Regions from separate parts of the Brachybacterium vulturis genome, predicted to be linked through region 1. Evidence: predicted binding sites of a transcription regulator. Region 1 holds the regulator's gene; the other holds the start of a gene.

Region 1 (4,209 bases):
CGATCAGTTGTGCGCTGCATGAGCGCACGAGGCATATCTTATGCACATCCGCCGGTGCCCCCGCACCGCATCCGAGATGTGGCAAGATTCCGCCCGCATCACGTGCCATCGGACACGTCCCGCGCTGTGGCGGACGGCCTCAGACGCTCGACTCCGCTGCCGGGTCCCCGTCCTGCGGCATCTCCGCGCGCAGCCGTGCGATCGCCGCCTCGAAGTCCTCGAGCGATTCGAAGCCCCGGTAGACGCTCGCGAAGCGCAGATAGGCGACCAGGTCGAGCTCCTGGAGCGGCTGCAGGATCGAGAGGCCGACCTGATCGCCGGCGATCTCCGCGAGGCCGCTGGAGCGGATGCTCTCCTCCACCCGCTGGGCGAGCATCGCCAGCTGGTCATCGCTGACGGGACGCCCCTGACAGGCCTTGCGCACCCCGGAGATCACCTTGGCTCGGCTGAACGGCTCGCTGACCCCGGAGCGCTTGAGCACGGAGAGGGAGGCGGTCTCCGACGTCGAGAAGCGTCGGGAGCAGTGGGGGCACTGTCGCCGACGACGGATCGTCGCGCCGTCGTCGGACGTGCGGGAGTCGACGACGCGGGAGTCGGGATGGCGGCAGAACGGGCAGTGCATCCGCCCAGAATACCGGCCCCCGACCGGCTCAGCGGGCCGCATCCTCCAGGAACGGCAGCTCGATCTCCTGACCGGCCGTGACGCGGCCGGTGGGCAGCTGGTTGTGCACGCGCACCTCGGTGATGAACTCCTGTGCGCTCACGCCCTCCGGCGCGTACTGCTCGGCGAAGCCCCACAGGGTGTCGCCGGCCTCGACGGTGATCGTCACGGGCTGCTCGCTTTCGGTGCCCGCCAGTGCGGGCAGGTCCACCGACAGCAGCACGGCACCGGCGACGAGCAGGCCGAGGACGAAGGCGAGCGCGGTGATCAGCAGGCGCCCGCGACGGGTCGGCTCGAGTCGAACGCGCGCTCGAGGAGCGACGTCGTGACGAGACGTGACCCGCGACGGGATGGGAAGGACCGTGGCGATATCGGTACGCATATCCGAACTCCTGTTCGATCGAATGTCTGTGCGACTGTAACCCGGGCAGCTCGCGACACGCAACAGAAACCTCGAACACATGTTTGGCTTCCGGGGTGCACCGCTCTACCCTGGGTGACAGGACAACGGAACCGCACGGGTCCGACAGACGACGCCAGGAGGCCGCACGATGACGCCGAGCACCCCCCAGCCGATCCCGCTGCGCGACGACGCTCCGGCGGATGAGCGCACCGCGGGCCTCACGCGTCGTCAGCGGCTGATCCTGGAGACGATCAACGAGGCGGTGGCCGCGCACGGCTACCCGCCCACCATGCGCGAGATCGGTGACGCGGTCGGGCTGACCTCCTCCTCATCGGTCGCCCATCAGCTGCAGTCGCTCGAGCGCAAGGGGTTCCTGCGTCGCGACCCCAAGCGACCGCGTGCGATGGAGGTGGTGATGCCCGACGCGGACGACGCCCCGGCTCCGCCGTCCTCCGCGCCGGAGCCCGAGATCATCCCGAACTCCGTGGCCGTCCCCCTGGTGGGACGGATCGCCGCCGGAGTCCCGATCACTGCCGAGGAGCACGTCGAGGACGTCTTCACCCTCCCCCAACGACTGGTGGGTGACGGTGACCTGTTCCTGCTCCAGGTGGTCGGGGACTCGATGATCGACGCCGCCATCTGCGACGGCGACTGGGTGGTCGTGCGGTCGCAGAGCACCGCGGAGAAGGGCGAGATCGTGGCCGCGATGATCGACGGCGAGGCGACGGTGAAGACCTTCGTGCAGCGCGACGACCACGTCTGGCTGATGCCCCACAACCCGGCCTTCGCCCCGATCCTCGGCGATCACGCCGAGATCCTCGGCAAGGTCGTGGCGGTGCTGCGGGCGGTCTGAGCAGCCCTGGCCGCCCTCCGGACGGAGTGGCCCAGCGCTCCGTCGTCCGCGAGGTCAGCCGTCCGCGAGACGGCGCAGCGCCGCCAGGGCGATCTCCGGGTCCGCGGTCGGCCACAGCGGCGGCATCGACTCCCGCAGGAAGCTCCCGTAGCGCGCCGTCGCCAGGCGCGGATCCAGCACCGCGACCATGCCGCGATCCTCGTCGGAGCGGATCAGGCGCCCGGCACCCTGGGCGAGCAGCAGTGCGGCGTGCTGTGCCGAGATCGTCATGAAACCGTTGCCGCCATGGCGCCCGATCCGCTCCTGCCGCGCCGCGGTCAACGGATCATCCGGGCGGGGGAACGGGATCCGGTCGATGGTGACCAGCCGCAGCGACCGTCCCGAGACGTCCACGCCCTGCCACAGGGTGAGGGTGCCGAAGAGGCTCGCGTCCTCGTCCTCGCGGAAGGTCCGCACCAGATTCGCCATCGAGTCCTCGCCCTGTACGGCGATCGTCAGATCCAACCGGGCGCGCACGTGCTCGGCCGCGAGCTCCGCGCCGCGGCGTGAGGAGAACAGGCACAGCGCTCCGCCCCGGGAAGCCTCCACCAGCTCGGTGAGGTGATCCAGCATCGCCGGGGAGGGCCCGTCCCGGCCCGGCTGCGGCAGATGCCGCGCGGTGTAGAGGATGCCCTGGCGCCGGTACTCGAAGGGGCTGCCCACATCGAGCCCGGCCCATGCGCTCGTCTCCGCCCGCGGCGGCAGCTCGTCCTCGGCGACCCGATCCCGGCGGGCCAGGCCCACCTCCCCGGCCGCCGGCTCGAAGCGGCCGCCGAGCGCGAGGGTCGCGGAGGTGAGCACCGCGGTGCGCTCCTCGAGGATCGCCCCGCGCATGGCCGCCGCGACGCTGAGCGGCGCGACCTGGATGCTGGAGCGTCCCGTGGCCGGGGAATGCGAGATCGAGACCACGTCATCCTCGCCCGGAGAGGCGAGCCGTTCGCAGACGTCGATGATCTCCTGCAGGTTCGCCCGGACGGTCTTGCGGGCCCCCGCGGAGGTGTCGTCGCCGGCGTCCTTCGCCTCGGAGTGCGCCGTGCGCGCCTCGACCCGCAGCTGGGTGACCGCGTCGTCGAGACGCTCGGGCAGCTCGCCGATGACCCGCCCGTCGGGAGCGAGCTCGAGGGACTCGCGCAGCTCCTCGGAGGCGTCCTCCAGAGCGGTCCCGGCCACGCCGAGCCCGCGGAGGTCGCGGACGGTGCCACGCAGCATGCCCGGCGTCAGCACATCGGTGACGGCGCTGGTGACACGGGTGGAAAGGTCGTGAGCCTCGTCGAAGACGACCACGTCGTGGTCGGGGATGATGCCGTGGTTGTCGAAGGCGTCGATGGCGAGCAGCGCATGATTGGTCACCACCACGTCGACCTCCCGGGCCAGTTCCCGGCTGCGTTCGGCGAAGCAGTCCTCCACCATCGGACAGCTGCTGCCGATGCACTGGGTGCCGGTGACCGAGACCTGGCGCCATGCGCGGTCGGAGACGGCGTCCTCGAGGGAGTCGCGATCTCCGCTGTCGGTCTCCTCGGCCCATTCGCGCAGGCGTCGCACCTGCTGCCCCAGCCGCTCCCCACCACCGCGCGCAGGATCCGCCGAGGCCTCCGCGAACAGCGCGCCGGGTTCGATATCGACCGGGTAGCCGCCGGCGATCTTGTGCTTGCACAGGTAGTTCGCCCGGCCCTTGAGGAGCGCGAAGGTGGGGGTGCGGGGCAGATGCGGGGCGAGCGCCTCGACCAGACGCGGCAGATCCTTGCGGACGATCTGGGTCTGCAGCGCGATGGTGGCGGTGGAGACGACCACCGGTCGGCCGCTGACCAGGGCGTGGCGCATGGCCGGGACGAGATAGGCGAGCGACTTGCCGGTGCCGGTGCCGGCCTGCACCAGCAGGTGCCGACCTCCGGACATGGCCAGGTCCACTGCCTCCGCCATCGTCTGCTGGCCCTCGCGGGAGGCCCCGCCGATCGCCGTCACCGCAGCATCCATCAGGGTGGACAGCGGGATGTCCCCCGCCGTGGGAGCGACGGGGTGGGTGGACGGAGCGGTCATCCGCTCAGGGTATCCGCGCCGCGGCCGCGCACCGCTCAGGACGCGCTGCGCAGCTCGGCGGCGAGGGCCTCGTCCACCCGGGCACGGAGGTGCGTGCCCTCCATCAGGTGCTCCTCGGCGAGCACCTCGCCGGTGGTGTGGACCCGGGAGATCAGGTCCCCGCGGGAGTAGGGCACCACCAGGTCCACCTCGACGGCGGGACGGGGCAGCCGCTCG
Region 2 (4,209 bases), 280 kb from region 1:
GGATCTCTACGAGACGATCACCGCCACCCGGGCCGACGGGATGAGTCTCGAGGTCAGCTCCCAGGTGCCGGGGACCGTCCCGCTGGACGAGTCGAACCTGGCCCTGCGCGCGGCGGAGCTGCTGCGCACCGAGTGCGATCTCCGCGACGGCGCCGCGCTCCACATCCGCAAGCAGGTCCCGATCGCGGGAGGCATGGGTGGGGGATCGGCCGACGCCGCCGCCACCCTGGTCGCCCTGGACCGGCTGTGGGGCCTGGGCTTGGGCGGCGAGCGGCTGCGTCAGCTCGGCTCCCGGCTCGGCGCCGACGTGCCCTTCGCGATGCTCGGGCACACGGCGCTCGGCCGCGGCAACGGGGCGGACCTCACCACCGTGCTCACCCATGGGGAATGGACCTGGCTGCTCGCCGTCCCCGGCGGGCACCTCTCCACCCCGGCGGTGTTCCGCCGCTTCGACGAGATCGCCGCCGGTGGCGGGCGCACCCCTGCCACGCGACCCACGGTCGACGAGCGCCAGCTCCAGGCCCTCAGCGGCGGCAACATCGACCTGCTGGCCGAGACCCTGCACAACGACCTGCAGGCCGCGGCCTTCGCCCTGCACCCCGGACTGGAGCCCGTGGTCGAGGCCGCCGAGCAGCTCGGCGCCCCGGCCGCGCTGGTCAGCGGATCGGGCCCGACGATCGCGGTGCTGGTGGAGGACGAGATGCAGGCCAGCTCGATCGCGGCGGGGCTGATGAGCGAGTCGCTGGTGGAGTCGTGCCTGGTGGCCCGCGGGTCGGCACCGGGAGCGAGCGTGCTCGAGGAGGAGTGACTCCGCGATCCCCGGTGTCCTCCGGCGCGGTCTCCCCGCGGTGGATGGCCGGGATCGAAATCACCGGTCCTCCCTCTCTCATCGGACGTGCCGAACCTCGGTGAGGGACAGGCTCTCCTCGACGCAGCGAGCGCCATCGGCGGTGAAGCCGTTGCGCTCGTAGAACCGACGCGCTCGAGGGTTCTCCTCGAGGACCCACAGCTGCGCCGGCGTATCGGGCCTCAGCACCGCATCGAGCAGCGCCTGCCCTGCTCCGGTCCCGTGGTGAGCCGTCAGGACATAGAGGGATGACAGCTCGACCTCACGCACGGGTTCGTGCGCCCCGATCGTGCGCGCCGGAGTCGTCATGGCGAACCCGATGATCCGTCCCGCGGACTCCGCCACGGTGACGGCCGCGCCGCCGTCGAGCCGACGCCGCCAGCTCTCCGTGCGACGTGACAGCGTGTCCCTCTCCCAGTGCCGCGCAGGGAGCAGCTCGGAGTACGTCTCGACCCACGCCGTGCGGTGCACGAATGCGCATCCCTCGGCATCGCCGGAGGTGGCGGGCCGAAGGTGGAACGGCGGATCCGTCATGACTCCAGTATCCGTGGATCTTCGAACGCCGTGCAATCCCTCCCCGGCGCGGACCCCGCCCGCACTCGCTCCCGTGACGCGACCTCCGGGGAGAAGGCGGCGAAGGAGAGCACCCCGGACGAGGCAGGGGAGGGTGGGGACACACCGTTCGGTGCACCACCGACATGCCTCGGTGCACCACCGACAAGCCTCGGCGCGACGGTAGGAGGTGGTTCGTGAATATCTCGCACGGGATCTCTGCACTCCTCCGGAAAGGAATGATGAGGCTGTATGACGTGCTTCATTCGCTCGGAGAAACAGGTATGAGCGCGTGTTTCCTGCGAAATGTTCCGGAGTAGTGCGTGCAGGTCGAGCGCGGGTGTGCCCGTCGCGGCGCTGCACGTGGGTGGCAGAGGCGGCGGACCGTCGGTGACCCGGCCCCGGAAAGCCAGGAGCCGGTCCCTCTGCTGGTCCCCATCCCGCTCCTTCCTCCACTCTGACGTGCACTTCCGCTCCCTCCTCCGGCTGCGCTCCTGCTCGCGGTCGGGGCTCGGCATCGGTCGCGCCGCCGCCCATGGACGACGTCTCGGAACTCGAGCGGAGGGCAGCGCTCGATGGGCTCCTGCGGTGCTCACCTGAATGCGGAGGAATGTCGGGGGCGTCGCACCGTTCCTCCCCAGTGGAAGTTATCCACAATAAGTAGCTACTCACGAGTAGGCTCTCCCGAGCCCTTCCCTTCATCGAATCTCTGTGCGAAAATATGAGGTATGGCACACGATCCGCACGACACGAGCGAAGAAACCCCGGGAGTCGGTCACGACGCTTCCGGGGTCGTGCCGCTGCGTGCGACCTCGGGGAGGGGCCCCGAGGGGTCGATCGCTGCACAGGAGCGCTCCGGAGCGCGAAGCGCATTGACGATCGATGCGGGTGTCGGCGAACTCCGGATCGGTGACGTCGACGTGACCGCTGCGCGTGCCGTGCTCGCCGAGATCGGTGCGGACGGTGCCGTCTCGCTCGATCGACTGTCGGCGACTGAGACCGTCGCAGTGCTGAGTCGGCTCCAGGAGCTGTCCGGTGCGGTGGCCGCGGTCCAGGCACGGGCGCTGATCCGCCTGGAGGAGTCGGTCAAGGAGGACTGTCGGCGTCGTGAGGAGACGCCGAAGCAGGCGCTGAAGATCGCACGGTCCGAGGTGTCGACGGCGCTGAAGCAGTCCAGGTCCTGCGCCGGTCAGTCGATGGCCTCCTGTCGCCGCCTCGTCCGCTCGATGCCCGGCATGCTCGCAGCACTCGCCCACGGCCGGATCGTGCCCAGCTCCGCGCACAGAGTGGGGCGCACGATGGCGCCGGCGAGCCCCGAGCAGCGCGCGCAGGTCGATCAGATCCTCGCCGCCCACCTTCCCTACCTCGAGGACTGCGGTCCAGAGGAATGGGCCGGTGAGGCGGAGAAGGTGCTGCACGGACTGGATCCGCACGGGGCCGCAGACCGTCATCGCACGGCGAAGAAGGATCGCAGTGTCACCGTGCGCCGCGGCGAGCACGGCATGTGCACGGTCACCGCGCACCTGTCCGGGCTCGACGGCGCCCGCATCCGCAAGGGACTCTCGATCGCCGCGGAGAAGGCCCGCGCCCACGGTGATCGGCGGGGCCACCAGCAGATCATGGCGGACCTCTTCGCCGATGCGCTGATCGGTCGCGGCGAGGGGATCGATCCGTCCACTCTGGACATCGGCGTGATCATCACCGACCGCTCCCTCCTCGCCCCCGACCATGCCGACGCCGCCACCATCGAGGGCTACGGCGCGGTGCCCTATGAGCACATCCGCGAGGAGATGCGCGAGGCGATGAGCGCCGCGGACCAGGATCCGGAGCTGGCGCCGGCGCTGCGCCGGCTCTACACCGACCCGGAGGACGGCCAGCTCGTCGCCGTCGAATCCACTGCCCGCAGCTTCCCGCCGGCGCTCGCCCGCTTCCTCCGGATCGCCCACCAGACCTGCCGGGCGCCCCACTGCGATGCGAGCATCCGCCAGAACGACCACATCGTCCCCTGGGCGCAGGGTGGTCCCACCTCCCTGGACAACGGCAACGGACTCTGCGCCGCGGACAACCAGAAGGAGGAGTCCGGGCAGAGCGCGCGCGTCGTCCGTGACGAGAACGGGAAGCGCCGCACCGTCGAATGGACCACCCGCTACGGGCAGAAGTCCCACCGCCGCGGCATCAATCACGACCCGCTCGGCACGGGGGCGAGGCTCCTCGGCAGCACCGCCGGCGCGGAGCACTCCGCGCTCGATGCCGACTCCGGCCCGCCCCAGGACGAGCCGACACCAGGGACGTCCCGAGAATCCGGTATTCCACGCCGAGACCACAGCGGAGACCAGATCCAGGGCACTGCTGTTGACGAGCCCGAAGGCGCACTCCGTCGCGCTCTCGCACTGATCGATCCGCACCTGGTGGAGCACGATTCCCTCAGCGACCGCCACCGGCTCGCGCGGGGGCGGCGGGATCACGTCTTCCTCCCGCACCTCACGCTCATCTCCCGCAGGCCATGGCGCGGTCCTGAAGCCGGCGCGGCGTAGCGCGAGTGACGACGAGGCGCAGCCGGAGTGACGACGCGCATCCGAGGTGGCGACGGGGCGCAGCCGGAGTGACGACGAGGCGCAGCGTGAGTGGCGGTCCGGCTCAGCCGAGCAGCTCGGACAGCTCCAACCAGCGCTCCTCGAGAGCTTCGATCTCGCCCTCGACCTCGCGCAGCTGTGCCGTGATCTCCGCGAGACCCACGTAGTCGGACTGGTCGTGGTCGGCCAGCTTCGTGTGCAGGGACGTCGTCTGCCGCTCGAGCTTCTGCATCCGGC

What was found. Region 1 encodes LexA, which represses DNA repair genes until DNA is damaged. Its sites were predicted from a motif close to TCGAACANNTGTTCGA; they were not measured.
Region 2: a site for LexA is predicted at 2,101-2,116, ahead of CFK38_RS12895 (HNH endonuclease signature motif containing protein). Genes of this name have one in related genera too.

What each region holds. Positions count from the first base shown of each region.
Region 1 is NZ_CP023563.1:3,155,694-3,159,902, forward strand. It holds gene nrdR (transcriptional regulator NrdR) at 140-622, opposite strand; gene CFK38_RS14165 (LysM peptidoglycan-binding domain-containing protein) at 651-1,043, opposite strand; gene lexA (transcriptional repressor LexA) at 1,213-1,917, shown strand; gene CFK38_RS14175 (ATP-dependent DNA helicase) at 1,972-3,993, opposite strand; gene hflX (GTPase HflX) at 4,029-4,209, opposite strand, start outside.
Region 2 is NZ_CP023563.1:2,871,482-2,875,690, reverse strand. It holds gene CFK38_RS12905 (4-(cytidine 5'-diphospho)-2-C-methyl-D-erythritol kinase) at 1-808, shown strand, start outside; gene CFK38_RS12900 (GNAT family N-acetyltransferase) at 887-1,381, opposite strand; gene CFK38_RS12895 (HNH endonuclease signature motif containing protein) at 2,320-3,933, shown strand; gene CFK38_RS12890 (ABC-F family ATP-binding cassette domain-containing protein) at 4,037-4,209, opposite strand, start outside.